3 regions of the Paenibacillus sp. IHBB 3054 genome follow, and region 2 is predicted to be linked to each of the others. Evidence: riboswitches for the same ligand, from Rfam matches in the RefSeq annotation. Region 2 holds a riboswitch; each other region holds the start of a gene.
The links. A riboswitch is a leader RNA that binds a small molecule or an ion and turns the genes downstream of it on or off. The one in region 2 is predicted to bind cyclic di-AMP.

Region 1: another riboswitch for cyclic di-AMP. It lies ahead of ACQ76X_RS18685 (hypothetical protein); the one in region 2 lies ahead of ACQ76X_RS30285 (ubiquitin-like domain-containing protein).
Region 3: another riboswitch for cyclic di-AMP. It lies ahead of ACQ76X_RS22710 (hypothetical protein); the one in region 2 lies ahead of ACQ76X_RS30285 (ubiquitin-like domain-containing protein).

Annotation. Positions count from the first base shown of each region.
Region 1 is NZ_JBOFBG010000017.1:28,407-36,297, reverse strand. It holds gene ACQ76X_RS18720 (Ger(x)C family spore germination protein) at 1-15, opposite strand, end outside; gene ACQ76X_RS18715 (spore germination protein) at 12-1,100, opposite strand; gene ACQ76X_RS18710 (spore germination protein) at 1,131-2,894, opposite strand; gene ACQ76X_RS18705 (ThuA domain-containing protein) at 3,032-3,667, opposite strand; gene ACQ76X_RS18700 (SDR family NAD(P)-dependent oxidoreductase) at 3,707-4,429, opposite strand; gene ytxJ (bacillithiol system redox-active protein YtxJ) at 4,625-4,951, shown strand; gene ACQ76X_RS18690 (glutaredoxin family protein) at 4,948-5,190, shown strand; gene ACQ76X_RS18685 (hypothetical protein) at 5,288-5,704, opposite strand; cyclic di-AMP (ydaO/yuaA leader) riboswitch at 5,811-5,999, opposite strand; cyclic di-AMP (ydaO/yuaA leader) riboswitch at 6,420-6,602, shown strand; gene ACQ76X_RS18680 (hypothetical protein) at 6,727-7,236, shown strand; gene ACQ76X_RS18675 (hypothetical protein) at 7,265-7,717, shown strand; gene ACQ76X_RS18670 (hypothetical protein) at 7,839-7,891, opposite strand, start outside.
Region 2 is NZ_JBOFBG010000043.1:44,000-51,890, reverse strand. It holds gene ACQ76X_RS30295 (HD domain-containing protein) at 214-1,497, shown strand; gene ACQ76X_RS30290 (TatD family hydrolase) at 1,552-2,322, shown strand; cyclic di-AMP (ydaO/yuaA leader) riboswitch at 2,521-2,748, shown strand; gene ACQ76X_RS30285 (ubiquitin-like domain-containing protein) at 3,039-4,199, shown strand; gene rnmV (ribonuclease M5) at 4,352-4,903, shown strand; gene rsmA (16S rRNA (adenine(1518)-N(6)/adenine(1519)-N(6))-dimethyltransferase RsmA) at 4,900-5,784, shown strand; gene yabG (sporulation peptidase YabG) at 5,887-6,786, shown strand; gene veg (biofilm formation stimulator Veg) at 7,077-7,352, shown strand; gene ACQ76X_RS30260 (small, acid-soluble spore protein, alpha/beta type) at 7,510-7,686, shown strand; gene ispE (4-(cytidine 5'-diphospho)-2-C-methyl-D-erythritol kinase) at 7,846-7,891, shown strand, end outside.
Region 3 is NZ_JBOFBG010000024.1:6,112-14,002, reverse strand. It holds gene ACQ76X_RS22735 (SPL family radical SAM protein) at 1-432, shown strand, start outside; gene ACQ76X_RS22730 (hypothetical protein) at 444-716, shown strand; gene ACQ76X_RS22725 (Ger(x)C family spore germination protein) at 755-1,882, opposite strand; gene ACQ76X_RS22720 (GerAB/ArcD/ProY family transporter) at 1,891-2,985, opposite strand; gene ACQ76X_RS22715 (spore germination protein) at 3,022-4,446, opposite strand; cyclic di-AMP (ydaO/yuaA leader) riboswitch at 4,764-4,951, shown strand; gene ACQ76X_RS22710 (hypothetical protein) at 5,155-5,655, shown strand; gene ACQ76X_RS22705 (flotillin family protein) at 5,678-7,099, shown strand; gene ACQ76X_RS22700 (hypothetical protein) at 7,262-7,450, shown strand; gene ACQ76X_RS22695 (response regulator transcription factor) at 7,728-7,891, shown strand, end outside.

The DNA of each region.
Region 1 (7,891 bases), on a different contig from region 2:
TACGATTCGCTTCATGATCCGGCTCTCCTGAAATGTGCAATAATTAGCAGCGGCAGCGGCAGCAATCCGAACAGCAGAATGGCCCAATTACCAAGGCTGGTGCCGAATGCGAACAGGCCAATGATATTCGGAGGAGTTTCCGTAATAAAATAAACAAGCGGAAGCAAGGCGAATAGACAATGGTCGAGCTTTTTGTTGAAGATTTGCGATATTCCGAGTGCCGCCCCATAGAAGGAAATGCAGAAGGTACAAAAAATTTGCATAATCCAGATGACCAGGAGCAAGGATTCGAAACGTTCAAACAGCAGGTTCACCTCAAAGCTGCGTATCAGATCGATGAAGGGCCATGTCCGGGTGACTACACCCTCTATGGAAAGTGCCCCTATCGTCATGACAACAGCAACAACATAAAAGATCATAGAGATCAATGTCCCTACGACAAGCACCCGCCCTGCTTTTTTGGGTTTTTCCATAAAGGCTACCAGGAACAGCAGCGCTTCACCTGCCGTATAAGTCAGCGCTGTCGGCTTAGCGCCTCTCCACACCGGCCCCAGCCCTTCCCCGAGCACAGGGCGGAGATTGTCTATATCAAATATTTTCAGGCTAAGCAGACAGACCCCGAAAAAAATCGCCCCGGCCATGGGGGCAATCAGTCTGCACATCCGGGACAGCGCATTGATTCCCCCTCTGCATAAATAAAGTGCAATCCACAGGAATATAGAGGCAACTGCCCAATAGGGCGTCCCCTCCAGCAAAAAGAATCCGGTAACCTCCTGCATCGAACGCAGCTCATAACCGGAAATACATAGAAAATACGCGGCGATGACCACTCCCAGAATCGCTGCAAGCGGCTTGCCGATAATGATTTTGCTGTACTGATAAAAGGTCTTGCCCGGAAACCGCTGGCTAAGCAGGACAATTACCATGCCGGCCACCATGGATAGCAGGGCGCTCACAATAAGTGATATCCACACATCAGGAGTGCCGGCGGCCTGTACAGTTGTCCGGGGAAGGGTGAATACGCCTGCTACGAGGATGTAATTGACCATAATAATGGTCGCTTGGCTCGTCGTGATGCTATCCTGTACTTTCGCATTCATGGTTCTCACCTCGATCTCCTGAGTTGTGGTTTATTTTTTACGTATTGGATCCTTGGGCTGCAGCAATGCAGGACGGCGCTTCATCAATTGCAGGGGGATGCGGATAATGAAATCGCGCAAATCGCTCATCCTGTAGGGAGTAACCATGCTTAAGTAGGGAACCCCGAAGCTTTTCAGCTTAATCAAATGGCTGCTGAGCAGGAGGAAAAACATAACGACACCGTAAAGCCCGAATACAGCAGCGAAAAACATCGCCAGGAAACGGAGAAAGCGCAAGGTAATCCCCGCACTGTACATGGGAACCGAGAAAGAGGAGATCGCTGTAACCGCAACGACAATGACCAGAATCGGACTGACAATCCCCGCCTCTACCGCCGCCTGGCCGATAATCAGACCCCCGACAATGCCCATGGCCGGTCCAATGGGTTTGGGCAGGCGCAGGCCGGCCTCACGCAATATTTCGATAGAGATTTCCATAATCAGCGCTTCAATTAATGTAGCAAAGGGGACGCCCTGCCGGGAGCTGATGATTGAGATCGCCAGTTTGGTAGGAATCAGCCCGGGATGAAACGAGAGAAAAGAGATGTAGAGCGCCGGAGCAAACAGCGAGACTGATGCGGCAAAAAAGCGCAGGAGCCGCAATAGTGAACCCGAAAACCAGCGGTCATAATAATCCTCCGGTGATTGCAGCAGCATTCCGAAGGTAGTCGGCATTAGCAGTGCAAACGGCGTGCCGTCCAGAAGAATGGCCGCTCTTCCCTCCAACAGCGCCGCCATGACCCGGTCCGGGCGTTCTGTGTTCTGGATCTGCTGAAAGGGGCTGAGGTAGTTGTCTTCCATGAGTTGTTCCAAATATCCCGATTCCTGGACATCATCTATATTGATCGTCTTGATTCTCCGGATGATTTCCTTAATCAGCTCATCGTTGGCGACGCCTTTGAGATAGGTCAGCACCAGTTCCTTCTCAATTCGCTCTCCCACGGTAAAAGAAATCATGGCCAGCTCCGTGCTCTGCCCGTGTCTGCGCAGCATCGCCGTATTATCACTGAGCGTTTCATTGAAACCCAGCCGCGGACCGCGCAGAAGCGCCTCCGATATCGGCTCCTCCACACTTCTTGTGTTGCCTTTCGGAGTACCCAGTATAAAAACCTCTGTCATTCCTTCAATCAGCAATACCGCAGAGCCGAACAATACCTTTTGCAGCGAGAGTCTCAGCTGGTCGGTATATTCAATTTCCGAGACCTGTACTACCTTGTGCACGATAATCCCTTTCAATATCTCTGCTGGCGGGGCTGCGGTCATGCCTTCAAAGGGCCGCACCGTGTTCATCAACGGCATCAGGATGTTCTGGTCCATACCCTCTTTGTCCGTAAGTCCATCTACAAAAAACAGCGCGGCCTTGATTTCCAGGCTTCCGATGCGCAGCTCTCTGACATTGACGTCGGACATATCGGCACTTATCTCCCTGAAGGACTGTACATCGCGGTGGAACTCTCCGGTATAGGTCATGGATGGAGCGGCCTGTTCAGCGTTGTTTAGAGCAGGGGGGGCGGCTGTGGCGGATTTTTTATTCTGCACAGCGATGCTGGTCTGATCCGCCTCCCCCGTATCTTCGGAGCTTGGAACACCCCCGCCTTTTTTACCTTCAGCCCGCATACCCCGGGTGCTCGCCTTGCCCTCTTTCATTCGGAGCCAGATCATTAGGCGGGTTAAGACGACCGGAACGACGAAGATGACAAAACCTTGAAACAGCACCTTCCAGCCGGGCACAAGATCCCATAGCATCTTCCACATTCCATGCGTCCCCCTTTTTATTCGTAACCCTATTTTGACCGAAGCTGGAACATTCATACATCAAAAAAAACAGCTGCATGCCCCTCTTGGGGAACATACAGCTGTTATGGTGTGCGAAAACAATTCAATGCAGGAGGTTACAGCAGCCCGGCTGCCCACATTCCGCCTCGGCGGATCATTTGGCGGAACGGCTCTACCGAGAAGGAAGGCAAATGATGCCCCGGCATCAGATAAACTACACGGCCAAGTCCGAACTCATGGCACCAGGCTGCCTGACGCATGGCCCCTTCATGAAGGTACTCTGCCAGCACAGTTGTCTCAAAATAAGGGTGCATTTCAAAGTAGTACGGCTCGTCCTCGATGACGAACTCGCTAATCCCCTGCATAATGGGATGCCCGTGTGCCGGTATTTTCATATGCAGGGAGGTGTATTCCGGATGATGGGTGAAATGTGCGCCCAGCATGGCGCCCAGCTCCTGATTCCGCTGCAGGGAGATTCCGTTATGTACAACGAGCAGACCTCCGCCCCCCGCTACATAAGACAGCAAAGCGGCACTTTGCTCCGGGGCTATTGTCTGATCGGAAAATTCGGTATAGGCGATAAGCAGCTTCAATCCCTCAAGGTTGTCTTTGTTCAGGAGACTGTAATCTTCGGAAGCCTCCACCTGCAGATCAGGTGACAGAATGTGCTTAATCTCATGATCCACACCGGCAAAAGGATGGTATTTCACCTCACTGTAGCTGCCAAGTGCAAGTGCTTTCCATTCAGACATGTTCTTCCCGCCTCTCTTCCTGCTTCTCTTAGTGTATAGTTACCAGGGCCAGGCATTGCCGTCCAGGTCGAGATAAGCCGGCTCCTCACCCATATACTTCTTGTGCTCCTGCACGATATTCATAATCTTGCGCGCCGACTCTTCAGGAGGAATAGGTGCCTCCAGAGCCTTCTCACCATTCATATAGGACTGCAGCCAGCCGGGGTGAAAGACCATAACCTGCCCGCCCATCACCTTCAAATGGTTGTGCAACAGGGAGGACTGCATATTAAGCGCCGCTTTGGACATACAGTATCCGTACATATTAATCCGTTTGTTCCGGCCAATGCTTCCGGCTTCTGAGGAGATATTAACAATCAATTTCTGCTTGCTCTGCATCAACAGGCCCATCAATTCATTACTGACCCTCAAAGAACCAAGCGTGTTTACATTATAAATGTGAGCCATGGCTTCATCGTCCATATCAACAAGCATCGTGGCATCATCAGCTCTATGAATAATACCGGCATTATTGATAATCATATCAACATGAGCGGTACTGCCCGAAATGCTACGTGCCGCTTGCTTGACACTCTCACGGTCGCCGATATCCAGCGGGATCAGAGTTAATCGGTCCGGGTACTGCTTTTTCAGTGCGTCCAGCGATTCCGACTCCTTCATATACTGACCGGCAAATACGGAATATTTGTTCTCTAGAAGCCAGCTTGCCAGAAAAAAACCTAAACCACGGTCAGCACCGGTAACAAAAGCAACCCTTTTCATGATTATGGACACACCCTTTACGATTCTTCAGGATACACGCAGCACCTCTCTCACATTAGCATGGCAGTCACGTTTTTTCAACGTCCTTCATGGGACTGTAATTCCGCTGAAAGGGGTGCTCTAACTTCCTTTTGATTTAATTTTGAACTATGTTACAATCGTAGTTACAAGTACTTATAGGAAGGTGAGATACCGATGTCTATCCAACAACTTCATACTCTGGAAGAACTGCAGCAATATGTTGCGCAACCAGGTAAAAAACTGCTTTTCAAGCATAGCACTACCTGCCCGATCAGCGCCAAGGCCAACGAGGAATTCACAGCCTATACGCAAGGCTCCGAGACTCCTGCTGCCATTGTCCATGTGATTGAAGACCGTCCGCTATCCAATCAGATTGCCGAAGATTTCGGGATCAAGCATGAATCTCCGCAGATCTTCCTGTTGGAAGACGGCGAAGTCCGTTGGAACACCTCCCATTGGAAAATCACCCGGGATGCCATCAAGGCAGCTGTGAGCCAATGAGCCAGCCGGTAATTGTCTATTCCACCACAGGATGCAGCGACTGTAATCAAGTGAAACAGTGGCTGACCGAGCAAGACGTTAGCTTCGAGGTGCGTGATGTTATGACAAGTACAGTGTATCAGGAAGAAGTCGAGAAGCTGGGCTTCATGGGTGTGCCTGTTACTGTGTACGAAGGCCGCGCAGTCAAAGGCTTCAACGTTTCCGAACTTAAGGAGCTTATTGGAGCAACCGCTGAATAATTCATAGCGTGAGGCATATAAATGCTTATATTTTGAAAAAGGCATCTCCTTGGACCTCTGTCCAGGGGATGCCTTTTATTTGCCCTTTTATTTGGCCTTATCCTGGATTCGTTGAGACATCCGCCAGAAAAGAGACATTTCCGCTGTGGGAATAGATGACGGAATCCGCTCCAAGTCCTTTATAGACCAGTCTGGGATTCATCGAAGTCGTAATTACGTATATTGGCTTTGTCGTCCAGGTCCGGCACATCTGGATATACCGGCAGCATAAGGTCACACTGCTCTCGAACAGAAATACTCTGCCTACCGGAAAAGAGGGGCGGAACCATGTATTCTGATGATGTGTATCCACCACAAGATTGACCTCGATTCCCAGCTCCTCCAGACGCCGCTTCTCCGCCGCATTGTTGGCGATTCCTGCGATCTTGTAGCCTCTAAACTTTAAGATTTTGATAAAATGCTCCCCCGCTTTAGTCGGAGCGTTAATGAGTACATATTCTTCCGAATTCGCCATATCTTCCTCTCCTCCGGCTTAGGACTTCCTTTCATTTGCCCGTACGAACACAGCAAAAAACCACAAAGGAATTCCCTCTGTGGTCCAATTAGCGGTCACATTGTGCTCATCCTCTCTAATACGCTTACGAGGTTAGCTGTCGGATTCGGGCAGTGAGAGTCGCCCTACCTGTATCCATGCGAGCATTCTCTCGCACTTTCACAGGATTCACCCCATAACCGGCTCCGACTCTCACATCGGCTGCCGATTGTTGGTTCCCCCGCTTTCCATAACGGAAATTAAGCGGACTGCGTATTCGATTGTGTAGTAAACAGAAGTAATCATACTCTGGCAATCACTACCTTGTAAACCGCCAAACCTGCCAAAATAATGCATTTAGTAAACCCAATCCAGATCAGGTAGCGCTTACTTAAGCCTCAATCTCATCATTCCTCTTATTTACTCGGCTTATCAACGATTTGCGAAAAAGCATTCAGCGTTGTGATTTTATTCACCCGATGTTGAGCAAATTGCCTTTTGTGCTCTGATCACCCTAATTCAAAAGCAGTCGTATGCACGAGATAAAAAGCCGAAAAGCGTTGATAAACACCCTTTTAGCACTTCTTATCGTTTCTTTTGCCAGAATCCCCTGAAAATCGGCTCAGAAGAATGTTTTTTTCTTTTTACAAAGCTCATGCGAAAAGGTATGATTCGGTTTGAATCCAATGCATGAAATGCGATATGAACGCTGAATTCCCGCAATGCGGGAAACGGGGGAACCATCAGGCCCGCAGGGCCTTAACTGGAAGATAAGAATCTTTCTTGGGGTGAATCCGAAGGAGACTGTGGTCTCATTAGGTAGGGCGACTCTCACCGTCCGAATCCGACAGCTAACCCCGTAAGCGACTAGAGAGAACCTTGATCCGCCACGTTTTTGCGCCAGGTGTATTTAAGCCTGTACCAAAACCGCAGCAGAGGTCCTCCTCTGCTGCGGTTTTTTGTGCGGAGTCTGCAGCTTATAAATGGGTAGGAGGGAAAACGAAATGAACCAGCGCAGGCTGTTACGTATAGAAGTGTTTGTATTCGATGCCCCCTGGCCATTCCATCATGCCACGGAGTCATCCGGCAAGTGCCGGTATGGTGTGCTGAAGCTTACGTGCAAGGCTGGGTGCAGCTGGGGAGCGGGGATACTGTCTGCGGAAGGCGATCATTTTGACGTCATTAAATGGAGCAGCTTCCTGAGAAGTATACGCAATCACAGGCTGGAAGAAGCCATCGAAATTGTACAGCAGCTAGGTGCGCAGTGGGAGCCGGGTCAGCAAGAAATCGTGCAAACGGCCCTGCTGGATTTAAAAGCCAAGCTGCAAGGCAAGGTCGTCACGTCACATCTGCAGATGGTCCCCTATTCCCGTACAGCTGGGGCCGGCGGTACGCCCCCCTTCAGACGGATGTACTATAAACCTTCAAGTTCCCTGCTGCATAAAGGCAGCTGGCAGGAACCGGACATAGCCGAGCTAATGGACAGATCCATCGCTTATTTCTCCATCTTATAACTTCTTATTCAGGAAGGAACGTGAAGACATGCCAGACCCATTATCCCCGGAATGGACAGCTGCCAGCGAGTTTGCGGAATATGTCCAAAAGAACACCGGAAATATTTATGCACTCACCAGTCTGCTGCTGGGAGAGGGTGCCGTTGCGGAAAAGACTGCGATGAAGACCTTCACTGAGCTTTATACCCGGTACCTTCATGATGATTTCATCCCGCAGCCTTTCTCTCTGGTTGCCTACCGGGAGTGCATTCAGCAGTGCTCCCGGGCTGCGGAGGAGTGCAGCCTCTTTGTTTCCAATGGATTAGCCTGGGAGGATCAGATTGTGCAGGTGTTATGGTACGGAATGCTGCTGCCCCTGCCGGCAATCAGCACCATTCTTGAGCAAAGCGTGCCTGTGCTGAAAACCCGGCTGAGACATGTGCGCGAGCAAATGTGCCGGTTGGAAACGTTGCGGCCTGAAGCAAACTTATTTGTTGTATAGCTGCTCACATAGATTAAAGAACCACTGTGGACCCCTCTCTTATCTCCGCTGATGTAATGGGCAACTTGTCGAAGCGCACGAAAAAGCCGCAGCATAGTGCCGCGGCCTTTTCTATTTATACTCAGCTCTTGCCCTTGCCGCCTTTGGCGAATCTCCAGGCCGCTGTACAGCAGC
Region 2 (7,891 bases):
AGTCAACCTTTTTTGAGGCTAATTTTAAGGAATTTTTAAATAAAACTTTTATATCGCCTACATTACACATAAATTCATACAAATGCAGATAAATTTAAATTGTCGATTTGTAAAAAGTTAAAATGACACAGTTCGACAAAGTACGACATAATTCATTATTATACTACCTATTACCTCTAATTTCTAATTATATTATTCGAAGGAGTTGAACACATGAAGCAACCGCTGACAGAAGAGAAGGTTTTCAAAGATCCGGTTCATAACTATATTCACGTGCAGGACACAATTATCTGGCGATTGATCAATACCAAGGAGTTTCAGCGTCTGCGGCGCATCCGTCAGCTTGGCACCTCCTATCTAACCTTCCATGGTGCAGAGCATAGCCGATTTTCACATTCCCTTGGTGTCTACGAAATTACACGCCGCATCATTTCGCAGTTCGAGCGAAGCGGGTATAAGGATTGGATGCCGGAGGAGAGCCTGCTCACTCTATGTGCAGCGCTGCTGCATGATTTGGGGCATGGCCCGTTCTCCCATTCTATAGAAGAAGCCTTTGAAATGAACCATGAAGATTGGACCTGCCGGATCATTCTGGAGAACACGGAGATCACCGCGATTCTGCGGGATGTGGCAGAGGATTTTCCCGGCAAGGTAGCTTCGGTAATCTCCAAAACTTATGAGCATGAAATTGTAGTCAATTTGGTGTCCGGGCCTCTGGATGCTGACCGCATGGATTATCTGCTCCGCGATGCATACTACACGGGAGTAAACTATGGGACGATTGATATTGACAGGATCCTAAGAATGCTGCGCCCGTACCATGGAAGGGTAGTGGTTAAGGAGTCAGGGATGCACGCCATCGAGGATTACTTAATGTCGCGGTATCAAATGTACTGGCAGGTATATTTTCACCCGGTCACACGCAGTTCTGAAATCATTTTGCGGCAAATTTTCCGCAGAGCCAAAGAGCTGTACCAGAGCGGTTATGAATTCCGGTTCATGATTGATCCTTTAGGTGATTTGTTCCGCGGAGAGGTTACGGTGGAGCAATATCTGCTGCTGGACGAAGCTATGATCCAGACCGCCTTCATGCAGTGGACTTTGGAGAAGGATGAATTGTTAAGCGACTTGTGCAGCCGGTTTATTCATCGTAAACTGTATAAATATGTAGAGATGGAGAACCTTGATTCCGAGACGATTGACGAAATACGCCGCAGCTTTGCCGTGGCAGGGCTAGATGCTGATTATGATCTGGAAATTGATTTTCCGACAGATTTGCCCTATGATGTGTTTCGTGCGGGACAAGGCTTTGACAGCAAGCAAATTCTGCTGCTTGACCGCCATGACAAACTGAGGGAGATCTCTGAAGTTTCAGATATCGTACGCTCCATCAGCGGAATTCACCGCGGCCGTTATCACCTGTATTTTCCACAGGATAAGCTGCAGAAAGCCCTTCCAATGCTGCCTTCTTCAATCGCAGAAATCTTTGCAAAGTAATCCAAAAATACTTGGAATTCATCATAGAAATTATGACAGAAAAGGGGATGTAACATGCAATTGTTCGACACTCACACCCATCTGGATGCTCCACAATTCGACGAGGACCGCGAAAAGGTAATCGCCAATGCGCTCGAGGCAGGAGTTACCAAAATGATTAATATTGGCTTTAACAGGGAAACAATCCCAACAACCATGAAGCTTGCTGAAACCTATGATTATATCTATGCAGCCGTAGGCTGGCATCCGCAGGATGCCATTGACATGAGGGACGGTGATCTCGAGTGGATCGCCTCACTGTGCAGTCATAAAAAAGTAGTCGCCATCGGAGAAATTGGGTTGGATTACTATTGGGATACCTCTCCCAAAGAGGTACAGCATGAAGTGTTCCGCAAACAAATCGGACTAGCCCGTGAGCTGAAAATGCCGATTTGCATTCATAACCGTGATGCTCATGAAGATGTGGTGCGGATTCTCCGTGAAGAGAAGGCTGATGAAATAGGCGGGGTGATGCACTCCTTCTCCGGCAGCTGGGAAATAGCCAAAATGTGCCTGGATTTAGGCTTTCACCTGTCCTTCGGCGGACCGATTACATTCAAGAATGCCAGAGTGCCAAAAGAGGTGCTGGCCCAGACTCCGCTGGACCGGCTGCTGATTGAAACGGACTCGCCTTATTTGACACCGCACCCTTTCCGGGGCAAGCGAAATGAGAGCGCACATGTGAGATTAGTAGCAGAGGCTGCTGCGGAAATAAAAGGGATTGATTTACAGGAATTGGCGGAAATTACGTATGCGAACGCACTGGAACGATTTGGGATTGTCTGAAATCGGGAGTAAAAGCGGTGAAAAATGAAGTATAGCCGATATATTAAACTTTTTTAATTTAAAAACGGCTGAATATTACAATATTTTAATCATTTTTTTGCGTAAACGTGGTTGAATCGTCCTTTACAACATGCATCAAAACAGGATATCATCTTTTCAGTGCAGTGAGCTGTTGTTACTGTGACAGTCACTGAATCATGGATCGTCTCGCTGAGTCTCCGTATGGAGAACGGGGGAACCAATAATGCCTGCCGCATGTCCGTACATAGAGTACAACACAGAAATGCCGCAGAATTTATTTGATTTCTTCACGTGGTCTTTGGGGTGAATTTGAGGGCAACCGCCGTGAGCGGGTGACCTAAGATAGGGCGTCTCTCTTATGCCCGAACCCGACAGCTAACCCCGTAAGCGCAAGTAAGAGAGGAAACCTCGTGCATAAACATTCCCGCGTATTCTGACATCCGGAGAAGCCACGAAAGAGTCCTCTGTGAACTCTTTTTTGGGCTTTTTTTGTTTTGAATAATGCGAATGTTCCCAGCATACTGTTATATAACAGGTATCTGGAGTAATTATGCCGGGCAGGCGATCCATGAGCAGGAAACGCTGAAGCAATGCGGGCGTATCCTGTTGCAATCTCAAACCTAGTTTCGTCAGCAATGATACAGTCACCTTGATATACAACTTGACGACGGGGCTATGTAAGGAGGATGGAGAGAGTGGGCGTATTCCAACCAGAAGTATCCCATGATTCGCAATCATCCAGCAGGTCTTTCGCATTACGGTGGAAGCAAGTGAATCCTCGCTTACTTTCGCTTGCAGGTGCGGTATCAATCGTTATCGCGCTGCTCATTCTGCTGTACGTACACGGTCAGAGCAAGAAAGAGATATTTTTAGTAATAGACGGGAAAGCACAGACGCTGGAAACGCGCGAAGCGCTGCTCAGTGATGTGCTGGCTAAGGAACAAATTTCGCTGCAGCCGCATGATGAATTATCTATTGGCCTTAGTGATGAGATACAGGACGGCGACCGTGTCGTGATCAATCGTGCGCAGAAGTTTAGTCTCACTGCGGATGGAGCAACAAAAACGCTGTACACCACCGAAGACACTATCGGTGACGCCATTAGCAAACTGGGTTTAAGCCTGGAGAGCAATGACAAGATATATCCTTCGCTTGACACCACAGTATCGGCTGGCATGGGAATTAAAATTGTCCGCATCAACAAGCAGGTTGTAGAGCGGAAGCAAAATTTGCCATTCCAGGTCATTAAGACCTCAGATCCTTCCCTGAACAAGGGAACCGTAAAAGTGGCACAGTTAGGCGCACCAGGCGTCATGGTCCAGCATATCGAGAAGGTCTACCAAGATGGAGAACTGGTCTCTATGCGCATGATTGGCAAGGAAGTACAGACGGTTACCAAACATAAAATTGTTTATGTTGGTACGAAACCCCTGCCAAAGCCCGTTGTAGCTGCTGTGACAACTTCCAAAAAAAGTACGGCATCCAAAACAACCAAAGTTTCCGCAAAAAGCAGTAACGTCGTGCACAAGGCAGGCGTAGATTTCCAATACAAGAAGATGATCAAAAATGTGTCGATGACAGCCTATTCTTCAGAAGAACCAGGCATTGGGACCCGCACGGCTTCTGGCACACGTGTAACAGAAGGCCGGACAATAGCTGTGGACCCGAATGTAATTCCTATCGGCTGGTGGGTGTACATTGAGGGATTAGGGTTTCGCCGAGCAGAGGATACCGGCGGTGCCATCAAAGGCAACAAGTTGGATGTTTATTACGATTCACTGAGCCATGCCCGTAATTTCGGCCGCAAGTCCCGGACCATTTATGTGATCGGTCCAGTGAAGCCGGAGCTGAATTAACGTGGTCCGTTTTTGCAAATTAACGGTTTATAAGCTATAGTGAGGGTAGCACTGACAGAACGGGCTGCCGCTCATCACTTATACATTCTTTAGCCAAAAAGAAGGGGAGCGAATCCTCTTCTTTTTGTGTTTTACAGGAAGGAGCAACGTGTATGATTAAGGAATTAATTGTGGTGGAAGGCAAGAGTGATACGGTTGCCGTCAAGCGGGCGGTGGAGGCCGATACGATAGAGACTGGCGGTTCAGCGGTAGACCGCAAGGTTATCACCAAGATAGCCCTAGCAATGGAACGCAGAGGCGTGATCATCCTTACGGATCCCGATCATGCCGGCGAACGCATCCGCAAGATTGTCTCCTCCAAGGTGCCAGGCTGCAAGCATGCATTCATCCCGGAGAAGGATGCTACACGCAAAGGGGATATCGGTGTTGAGAATGCATCACCGGAAGCGATCCGTCATGCGCTGCAGCATGTACATACCTCCTTTGAAGGGGCCCCTGCCCTAATTGGGCTGGAGGATCTTATGGCGGCTGGCATGCTGGTGCATCCGAGAGCGGCTGAGCGCAGGATGGCGCTGGGCAACGTGCTCGGCATCGGGTATTGCAACGGCAAACAGCTGTACAAGCGGCTGGCTATGTTTGGCATCACGCGGGAAGAATTCTCCGGAGCTCTCGCACAAATTGATCAGGGAGGCATTACTTCATGAGTGGCAATAACAAGATCTCATCGCCAGTACGGACCAAAGAAATTATTCAGCGCTACGGTTTTTCGTTCAAAAAAAGCCTGGGACAGAACTTTCTGATCGACCAGAATATCCTTGATAAAATTGTGGACGCAGCAGAATTAACCGACTCTGCGGGCGCCCTGGAGATTGGTCCGGGTATCGGAGCGCTTACTGAACGGCTGGCCATGGCTGCGGGTGCGGTGACTGCTGTAGAGATCGACCGCAGACTGATCCCAATTCTTCGGGATGTATTGTCTCCATACCCGCATGTCAAAATCCGCAATGATGATGTGCTGAAGGTAAACTTGCAGGAACTGTTCACAGAGGATTTTGCAACCGTCGACAAAGTAAGTGTGGTTGCCAACCTGCCGTATTATGTGACAACCCCTATACTGATGAAACTGCTGGAGGAGAAACTTCCGCTGGATAATATCGTGGTAATGATCCAGAAGGAGGTTGCTGAGCGTATGGCGGCCTCTCCGGGCGGCAAAGAATATGGAAGCCTCAGCATAGCCGTGCAGTACTACAGTGAGCCTGAGCTGGTCTGTATTGTGCCGCGTACGGTCTTCATCCCGCAGCCGAATGTGGAATCTGCTGTAATCCGGCTGAAGGTCAGAGAACGTCCTCCGGTTGATGTGGCTGATGAGAAGCATTTCTTTGAAGTGGTCCAGGCTTCCTTCACCCAGCGGCGCAAGACAATAGCGAACAATCTCAAGGCCCGCTTCTTCCCGGGAGAAGGCCGTGAGCGCCTGGAGGCGCTGCTGGCTGAGGCTGGCATAGAACCAACCCGCCGCGGGGAGACGCTGAGTATTGCGGAGTACGCCCGGCTTAGCGCTGTGCTGCTGGCGGCAGGAATCGCCTAGAGTATGTAGCGTGAAACATCGCGCTTTATCTTTTGAAAATGTGGCTGTTTAAGAACCAACCATGACCTTTGCCCATACGATGGGGGTAGAGGTGGTGTTGTCATGAATTTAGGAGACTTGGTCGTTCGCAAATCTTATGGTGGAGATGTAACTTTCCGGGTGGAGAACATCGTGCAGAGTGGAGCCGTAATCAAAGGCACAGAATTCCGCCTGTTGGCGGATGCTCCCCTGGACGACTTGGTTCAAGTGCCGCCTACCCGTATTACAGAACGGGGACAGCAGGCACAGATCAAAGCGAAGGAATCATTGACAAGGTTGCGTAAGGACCGTCAGGAACAGAGCCAGCGCAGCGGAGAGACTGTTGCCGGAGGCTGGCCGCAATCCCCCAAGGAGGCGGCTTATTTCGAGGTGCCGGGAAAAGTGCTGCATTTGGACGGCGATGCGCTTTATTTGAACAAAAGTCTTAGCTTGTATGAACAGCTGCGGATTCCCGCAGAAGGACATCATGTTCATGAGTCCAAAATGGCGGAGACGTTATACCGGCTTCTGCCCCGTGTGCGTCCGGATATCGTAGTTATTACTGGCCACGACGGGGTGCTGAAACAGCCGCATACTTATGATCTCTACAGTCTCAGCAGCTACAAAAATTCGCAGAACTTTGTGGCAGCTATTGGGGTTGCAAGGGAATATGAACGGAATTTTGATGCCCTGACTATTGTGGCGGGAGCCTGTCAGTCGCATTTTGAGGCACTGCTGGGGGCGGGGGCCAATTTTGCCAGTTCGCCGGGGAGAATCCTGATTCATGCGCTGGATCCGGTCTATATAGCGGCCAAAGCCTCTTTTACCTCGATCCGTGACACTGTGAGTCTAGGCGATGTACTGAATCATACCATCAGCGGCAACCAGGGAATGGGCGGGATAGAGACACGCGGCAGCTTCCGGATCGGAATGCCTCGCCTGCAGAATCTTTCCGCGCTGAAAGTTACCCCGTCGGCGATATAGTATCGTGGGCCCGGAAAGGCCGTACGCAATAATTTTCCAGAATGGCAGGAATAAAAAAAGGAAAGGATAAGCATAACGCTTTTCTTTTCCTTTTTTTGTTGTGGAAGCCGTATAAGCGGCGACAGCCTCCGGTATATTATTACCGATAACAAGGCACCTCGGTCGGCACCCTTTCGTTCCAAAAAAATTCCGTTGACAACTATTTTGGCATCATCTATAATTATTTATTTGCTTTGACAATGTTTGTGAAAAGTTGTATAATGGACAAGGAAAGAGGTGGTCGTCAGGTAATGGCTAATAACGCGCTGTTAGAAATTAAACGCAGTCTCGAAGCTCACGTCGGTCATAAGATCACGTTGCGTGCAAACGGTGGACGTCGTAAGACCGTTGAACGCACCGGTGTCCTGGAAGAAACGTACCCTTCTGTATTTATTGTCAAACTGGATCAGGAGCAGCAAACCTTCAAGCGTGTCTCCTATAGCTATGCCGATATTCTTACGGAGTCTGTGGAGATCACAGTCTGCGAAGACGATGGGCAAATGCGGATTATGTATATTAAGGCTTAAGTGTTACAGACAGTCTCCTATGGGGGCTGTTTTTTGTTTTTTATATATAACAACGGTGTGGACGGTTTCTTCGTGGGTTGAATGATCATTGCCCCGGTACAGCATACTAAAGGAGCAATAAGCTTATCATCTACTACCCTAAGGAGGAATTCCGCTAATGAGCCGCAGAAAACGAGGCATGATGTCGGAGGAACTGAAGACGGAATTGGCCAAGGAGCTTGGATTCTACGAAACGGTAGAGCGGGACGGCTGGGGTGGAATCCGGGCCCAGGATGCAGGGAATATGGTGAAGAGGGCCATTCAGCTTGCCGAGCAGGCTGCCCGGAAGTCTTAACCGCTTTTGTGCTGAAAAACGGTCATAAAAAAGGGGAACCGTCCTTGCGGCGGTCCCCTTTTCGGCCTGTCCAAACTTTTGATAATGGACTTCGTTACAAGTTTCTCATATAATATGTTAAGTTGTTTTTACGGGAAAAGCTGAAGGTGGGTGAACGCCTTGAAAATGTATGAGAAAGCGCCGGCCAAGATCAATTTGATGCTGG
Region 3 (7,891 bases), on a different contig from region 2:
ATTGATGTAATAAAACCTATGGGGAACAAATTTACTTTACTTTTAGGATTATCTAACCTGCAACAGTTGAGTGAAATCGATGATTATACTCTTATGAGTAATATACAGACAGCAAATCAGTTACACCGACTGGGAATTACTGTATGGGTATTTATTACTCCGATTTTACCTGGGATTACAGATATAGATTCAATGATTAACGCAATAGATCAAGACATTCCTGTATTTTTAGATAAGGTTAGATTAAAACGAAACACTAGACCAGCACTAAGGTTGGAACGTTTCATCGACAATCATTACCCTCATTTAGCTAAGACTTACAAAGACATAATCTATAATAATACGGATGTTTACTATGAAGATATCAAAGAAAAGTGGGGTAAAACTGAGAGAGTAAAGTTTGTATTCGAGTCAAGTAATTCAACCGACTAAGGGGAGTCTTTATGAGAACGATTGGTTATGTACTAATAATACTTTTTAATATTTTCCTTTTATCTGCTTGTAATAGTAGCAATGTTAATTCCAGTGACTTCCATCCTTCTTCCAAATCCGATGTGGTAGAAGAACAACCATTGAAAGATATTAATACATTAATACCATCTGGATGGAGCGTACTAATTCAAGATGATGAACCTGTTACAACAGAAGGTCGTGCTTCAGGCCAAAGGAAAAGCACACTGCTGCGGATTCTGGCGCCGGCAAATATTAGCTCATGAGCTTAGTGGATATTCACCTTAGATTGTTGGGAACATCTCTACTCAAGAATCCCGGTATCTACAATTTTCACCTCCACTTTAGGGTGGAATTGTACTTTACGATAATCCTCAGACCAATTTTTCTCCTTCCAGACATTGTGATGATAAGCAATAAGCTTTCTCCCCACACCAAAGATATCACAGTTAGCCTTTTGGACTTCTTCCACAACTGATTCAGCTTCCTTTGTGAGAATTTCCGAAAGCGCTTGATTTATTTTTTGAAGATCTTTCTCTTTTAGCGAATGCTCTCCGGGAAACTCTTCTACGATGGCTTGAAGTTTTAACTCCAAATTGACAACAACACTTTCGTCAGCAGAAACCGATACCTTGAATTTCCGTTTCACTTTTTTTAAACCTACATTAATGGTAATGTACTCCTGTATATTATCCGGATAGTCCAGAACAATTTTCTTTGTGAATCGCGCATTTTTCCCCTTTTGCCCCTTCAGTAGGACTAGTAATATTGACTGATCCGGGTTCAGCATCCCACTGTAATACTGATCATTAAAAAGGGCCAATCCTTTCGTTATAATCTCATTGCCTTCTATAGCTATATAGGGAAGTGCAAAGTCCTGCCCAGGATCCTTCAGGAATCGGAACACGGTATCTAACGTTTCTTTTGGAAATACACTCATTTCCTCAAGACTTTCAATCTTTTGTGTAATGAAATCGCCAATCTTTAATTCCCCAACCATTTTTTGTTCAAGAATGTCGGAGGCATTTCCTTCCGTAATAATTACCCTAACGTTGGATGTCGGGTTGGTTGGATCCCTGAAGTTTACATCCAAATTAGAGTAAAGGCCTTGCTCTGCCACTGACTTTCCGAGTAATTGAAAACCATTTTTAAGAAATCTTATGTTTCCCCTCACTCGATTACGCATCTCATTGCTGGCACTACGCAGGTTATGCCCATAACTTGTATGAATTTCGCTCGTAGTGGCTTTTTGCTCAATATCAGGTGGAATGATTAATTCCACAGTTTCCTTTATCATTCCATTTTCACTTATATCAAACCCCGCACTGTAGGCTAGATGTAAGTCCTTTAAATATTCCCGGTCCCAGCATCCGGTGAGGCTGAGGGGGAAAAGAATAATCAGCACCGACAGTGCAACCATTCCTACTTTCACGCGACATCTCATACAAGGCCACTTCCTTTTCTCTTTATAAATAGAGAAATGATTAACATTACCAGCGGGAGTCCACCAATAAAGAGATAGGCAGCATACGTAGAAGCTGAATCCAGTAGATGAATGCCGACAGAAGTTACTGGCGCAAGCGCGATTATAAATGAAGTGATTTTCACAATCGGAGTAAAATTCCGATGACTTTTCCGTCTCAATAAAACACTGAGCCCAATGGACGCTGCATAGCAATAGCTTACGATAGAACATACAAGGGTTATGGCCCATATCGGCAAAAACAAGATATCTGCACGGTCTATAATGAAAAAGCTTAGAGATTTCATTAAGTAAATGACCGGTTCGGGAATCATTTTGATTTGCTCGGAGTTAAAGAACATCAGACAGGTAGAGACCACGAAGAAATAGAACAGGGTCACAAACAAGTTAGAAAGACTGACCGTTATCAATTTTTGTTTATCAGTACCTTCAGACAGCGGGTAGATGATCAGCATTAATTCGAAACCATACATAGATATGGTTGTTTCCTTTGCTCCTTTTACGATATTCCAGAAGCCTTTTTCCAATAGCGGTAACATATTTTCCAGATGGGCTTGAGTTAATCCATAGATGATAAATAAAAATAGTGGAATAAAAAGCACGGAAGCCAGCGTATAAAATCTAGCCAATACTGTCAGTTTTTCTCTTGCGAGGTAGAGAGTCATGATAGAAAAAAGAGCTAGTACAGCCCATCTTGGCGTAGTTTGCAGCATCCATCTCCGGAGCACCTCAACGGCACTAAGCATAATATTGGAGCCAAGCAGTATAAAGTATCCGATGTACAGAATAATCAATAGACTGCCAATAATCGGGCCTGCAAGTTTTATGCAAATCCCGAATAGGTTAAGTCCGGGGAATTTCTTAAGCAGGACCCACAGGAGAATGATGACGAGTTGGGTAATAACCCCTGCAATTAAAACAGAAAGTCCACCTCCACCTTTGGCAGTTTCGTTAAGTTTGTTAGGAAGAGACAGAATTCCAACACCGATTTGGGCTTGAATAATAAAAAGGAAGAGTTGTCCCCTTGTAATCATTTTTTCTTTTTGAGCCACCGTATCAACTCCTGTAAGTACTGTGTAGGATAATGATCATTTATCCGTTTTTGGGTTGCTTGTACTCTTTCGGATGGACCAAATTGGAAAGCGAACGAAGGTATCTTTCAGGCCTTGAAATTTTAACGGACTTAATGGTCTAAGGTAGGGTTGCCCAAAAGATTCTAGCTTGCACAAATGTATGAAAATGAGTGTTAACCCAAATGATATCCCAATATATCCGAATAATGATGCAGCAATCATCAATGGAAACCGCATAAACCGGATAGCAGAACTCATTTCGTTGGAAGGGATAAGAAAAGATGCAATGGCAGTCAACGCTACTACAATGATCATCGAATAAGAAACCAATCCTGCCTTAACAATTGCATCCCCGATAACTAACCCCCCAACAATCCCAATAGTTTGACCTACACGGCTGGGCAGACGGAGTCCTGCTTCCCGCAACAGTTCGAATATAAGTTCAAGCAGCATCGCTTCAATCAGCGGAGGAAAAGGGACCCGGGTCAATAAACCTTGAATCGAAAAGAACAATTGCAAGGGAAGGACATTGGAGTGGAAAGAAACGGTGGCGATGTAGAGCGCTGGCAACTGAAATGCTGTTACAAAGCCGATCAGACGGATGAACCGGACAAAAGAAGCGATCATCCATCGATTGTTATAGTCATCCGGTGTCTGATAAAAGCTGAAGAAGCTCGCCGGCAAAATCAGAGCTGTAGGGTCCCCATCCAGCAGTATGGCGACATACCCGTCCAGCAAATAAGCTGAGGTATGGTCCGGACGCTCCGTATTGATTAGTTGTGGAAATATGGAGAAGGAGTTATCCTCCGTTAATTCCTGAATAAAACCAGTGGAGATTATCCAATCGAGCGAAATTTTCTTTATTCTTGATTCTACAATCTTTATCAATTCAGGGTTGGCGATATTCTCCATATATACTAAGCCTACCTGTTTGGGGGCGAATTTCCCAAGTGTGAAGTAGCGGACTATAAGGTTTGGGGAGGCAATTTGTTTCCGAATCAGGTATAAGTTAACCTTCATCTGTTCAATAAAACCGTTATGAGGTCCCCGAATAACCCCTTCATTCTCAGGCTCGCTAATGCTTCGTTCGTATTTGGCAGGAGTGAAGAGGACATAAAATTCAGACATTCCTTCTAAAAAATAAAGACAGCTTCCTTCAAGAAGTCCCTGAATACCTTGGTTTAGTTCTGTTTCCAAACTGAAACTAAGTGTTGTGAAAAGCTCAGGAAGGTCTTTGTCCTGATTACGGCTAAAAGGAACAATCACGTTTCGTTCAATCAATTCCGTGTCAGTGAGAGACTCCAGATAAAAGACCATCCCTTCCTTTCCCTGAAAGGATAAGCTTCTTTTTTTGAGGTCACTTGTATGGAACAGTGCGGCTTCGATGTAATCGGAATTTTGATCTACAGAAGGAAATGAGGTCTGAGTTTGGTTAGTCATTATAAGGCGCTCAACTTTCGATTAGTTTTGCTGTTAACGTTCCCGAATGATTTGCAGAATATTCCTGACAGGAACTTTAATGTGTGATGCAGATGAGTACGGCGGATGATGTTGAGCAGCATACGTTTCTGTTTTGTTTACTAGGACATGAAGCGGAGCAAAAATGAGCAAATCATCGACCGCTTAAGAGCAGCACCAAAGAATGCGCCTTCATTCGTGAAGTGGTGGCATTTTGAGCTTCTTTTACCATCCGCAACGTTTTACATTAAATGGTCACAGTCGTAAGATTCAAATCAACAACCGAATGTATTATAACTGTTCTCGAATGGCTGAATTCCGATTATGGGAACGGGGGAACCAATGGTGAATGCGGCTTTTGCTCAGATAGCTGCAGCTCACTTGGGGTGAATCCTTGCTGCGTGCTGAAAAGCCGATTTGGCAAGGTAGGGCAATCTCGCTGCCCGAATCCGTCAGCTAACCCCGTAAGCCTCGAAAGAGAGAGGATGAGCGCCATGATCGATTAACCGACCACGGAGAGCCCTGACGCTTCTGTGGTCTTTTTGCTGCGCATGCAGAAAGGAAAGATGATCTGTATGAGGGTTTAGAAATCTTATAACAACGAAAATCAGAGTCATTGGGCACTATCTAAAATGCTTTAAAGGGGGGATTGTTATCGTTACTGTATTTATCGTGTGCTTCTGGGTTGGATTGCTGCTTCTCCTCAGCGGCGGATTTCATGGGCATGGCCTTGCGGGTCATCTGCATGTGGGAGGTGGCGATGCTGGTGGTCCGGGCTTTGTGCCCATACTCCCTCTGATGGTGTTTGTCGCGGTCTGGGGAGGCAGTGGTTATGTGCTTACCCGGTTCAGCGGAATGAATATGCTTGCAGTAGTGCTGATCTGCACGCTGATTGCCTTACTCCTAGGCTGTCTGATGTATGCGGTGCTGGCCCGGGTGATGACTCGGTATGACAGTAGCATGAATAAAATGGATTATGAGCAGGCGGGACAACTCGGGTACATCAGCATTTCTGCAGTGGATGGAGCTGTTGGAGAAATGAAATATGTGCTGCATGGAACGATGCGTTCCATTGGAGTGCGGGCAGAAACCGGCCAGCAGCTCGCCAAGGGCGACAGGGTGATTATTTTGAAGGTGGATAAAGGAATGGCGGTAGTAACCCTTTTCGAGAGGGAAATCGAACAATTATAAATAACGGGGAGTGTCGAACCGAATGGTTATTCTTTATTTAATCTCGGCAATTGTTGTTGTTATCCTGCTGGCTTTGTTCAGTATAGTGAACGCTTATAAAAAGGTTCCGCCCAATCAGGCGATGATTGTGTACGGCCTCGGCGGAAAAAGAGTGGTTCAGGGCGGCGGGACCTTCGTCATCCCCGGTTTCCAGAACAATAAGACCATCTCCATGATGCTGATGAGCTTCGATGTCATCCCGGCGCAGGCGATGTTCTCCCGGCAGGGCATCAAGCTCAACCTGGAGGCGGTAGCCCAGATTAAGATTAAAAGCGATCCTACCGCTATTCTGACTGCCAGTGAGCAGTTTATCGACAGGCCGGAAGAAGACCGCGAGACGATTATCCTGCATTCGGTGGAAGGCCATTTGCGCGGCTTGATCGGACAATTAACGGTGGAATCCATTCTAAAGACACCTGACGAAATCAACAGCAAGATGCGGGAGACCTGCTCGGAAGACCTCGACAAGATGGGGCTTGAGGTGGTCAGCTTCACCATTAAGAAAATTACTGACGACAAAGGGTATATCGACAATATGGGGGTTCCGGAAATTGAGCGCATCCGCCGCGATGCCAGCATCGCCAAGGCGGAAGCGGAACGTGACATTCAGATCAAGCAAGCCGAGGCGGAGAAAGAATCCTCCATTGCCAAAGCCAATGCGCATCAGGCCACCATTGAAGCGGGAACCGCCGCCCGCGCCAAGGAATCTCTGTTCGAGAAGGATTTGAACATTAAGCAGGCGGATTTTAAGCTGGAGACAGAAGTGAAAAAAGCACAAGCGGATCTTGCGTACGAATTGCAGCAGAACAAAATCAAGCAGTCGCTGGTTACCGAACAGGTCAAGATCACGCAGATGGAAGCGGAGGCCAACCGGACCGTCCGGGAAATCGAAGTTGAGCTGAGACAGAAGGAGCTGGAGGCAACGGTGATCAAGCCTGCTGAGGCGGAGAACCAGGCTACGATCATGAGAGCGGAAGCAGCCAAGCAGCGGCAAATTCTTGAGGCGGAAGCAGAGGCGGCCACTATGACCAAACGGGGGCTGGCAACAGCGGAAGCAGAACTGGCGAAGGGGAAAGCCAATGCGGAAATTGTTCAACTGGCCGGAGCGGCGGAAGCGGGGGCACTGGAGAAGAAAGCCGAAGCGTACAAACAGTTCACGCAAGCCGCACTTATAGTGGAATTCTTGAAGGTTCTGCCAGAGCTGGCTGACAAAATCGCTTCCCCGCTGGCCAAGGTCGATAAGATTACAGTGATATCTCAGGATGGAGCTTCATCCGGCGTGAACAAAATTACCGGCGATATCGCCAAAATCATGGCCCAGATTCCTGAATTGACGCAGTCGCTTACCGGTATGAACGTGACAGAGGCTCTCAGCGGGCTGCTCGGCCGGGAGAAAGAGCAATAATTCTATAGCTTCGTAAACTTAGTATAGAAGTGATCTGACACAAGCTAGGATTTTGAATTCGTTGCATAAGCACCGCTCTATTATGGAAAACTTCTGTAGTGCGAATAAACAGCATGATTCCATTTTTGGAGACTTATTTTGATTTCCTAGGAGGTTAACATTATGACAAATCAGGATCCGCAGGAGCTGCTTAAGCGAAAACACGAGCTGGATGAGCAAAAAAGGCAGTTCACAAATTTCTCCCGAAGTGTTTGCGGCCATGGTGAATTAGAAGCAGGGCAGGAATTCAGTACTGACCGGGTGCCTGACGATCAAAACCGTATGAAATCTGTTGAGAACAAACGTGATTGATCTTAAGTAAGCTATAAAAATAAGCCGATCCTTTTCTGGATCGGCTTAAAAAATGATTATTACGTTATACTCCTAATGTGTTGTTTCTAAAGCCATCCGTTTATATTGTAAGAATCGTATCGTTTCCAAAGTTCTTTTCGTTGTTTAATGGGTGAACCAGAGTTGCCTTAAATAAATTTTCCACTAAACAGCTTTGTGAAAGATATCTTTCATGATACAGTGAAAAAATGGTGTAGCTTAACTTTAAAAACTTTCTTGAATTAAACTGAGGTGCTCAATGAATCGAATTTTACTGGTTGAAGATGATGATAATTTGGTGTTCGGTATTGAATATACTTTAACGAGTGAAGGATATACCGTTGTTATTGCCGGTAGCTTGGAAGAAGCCAGGAAGGCATTAAAGACAGACGACGTCGATTTAATTTTGTTGGATATAAATTT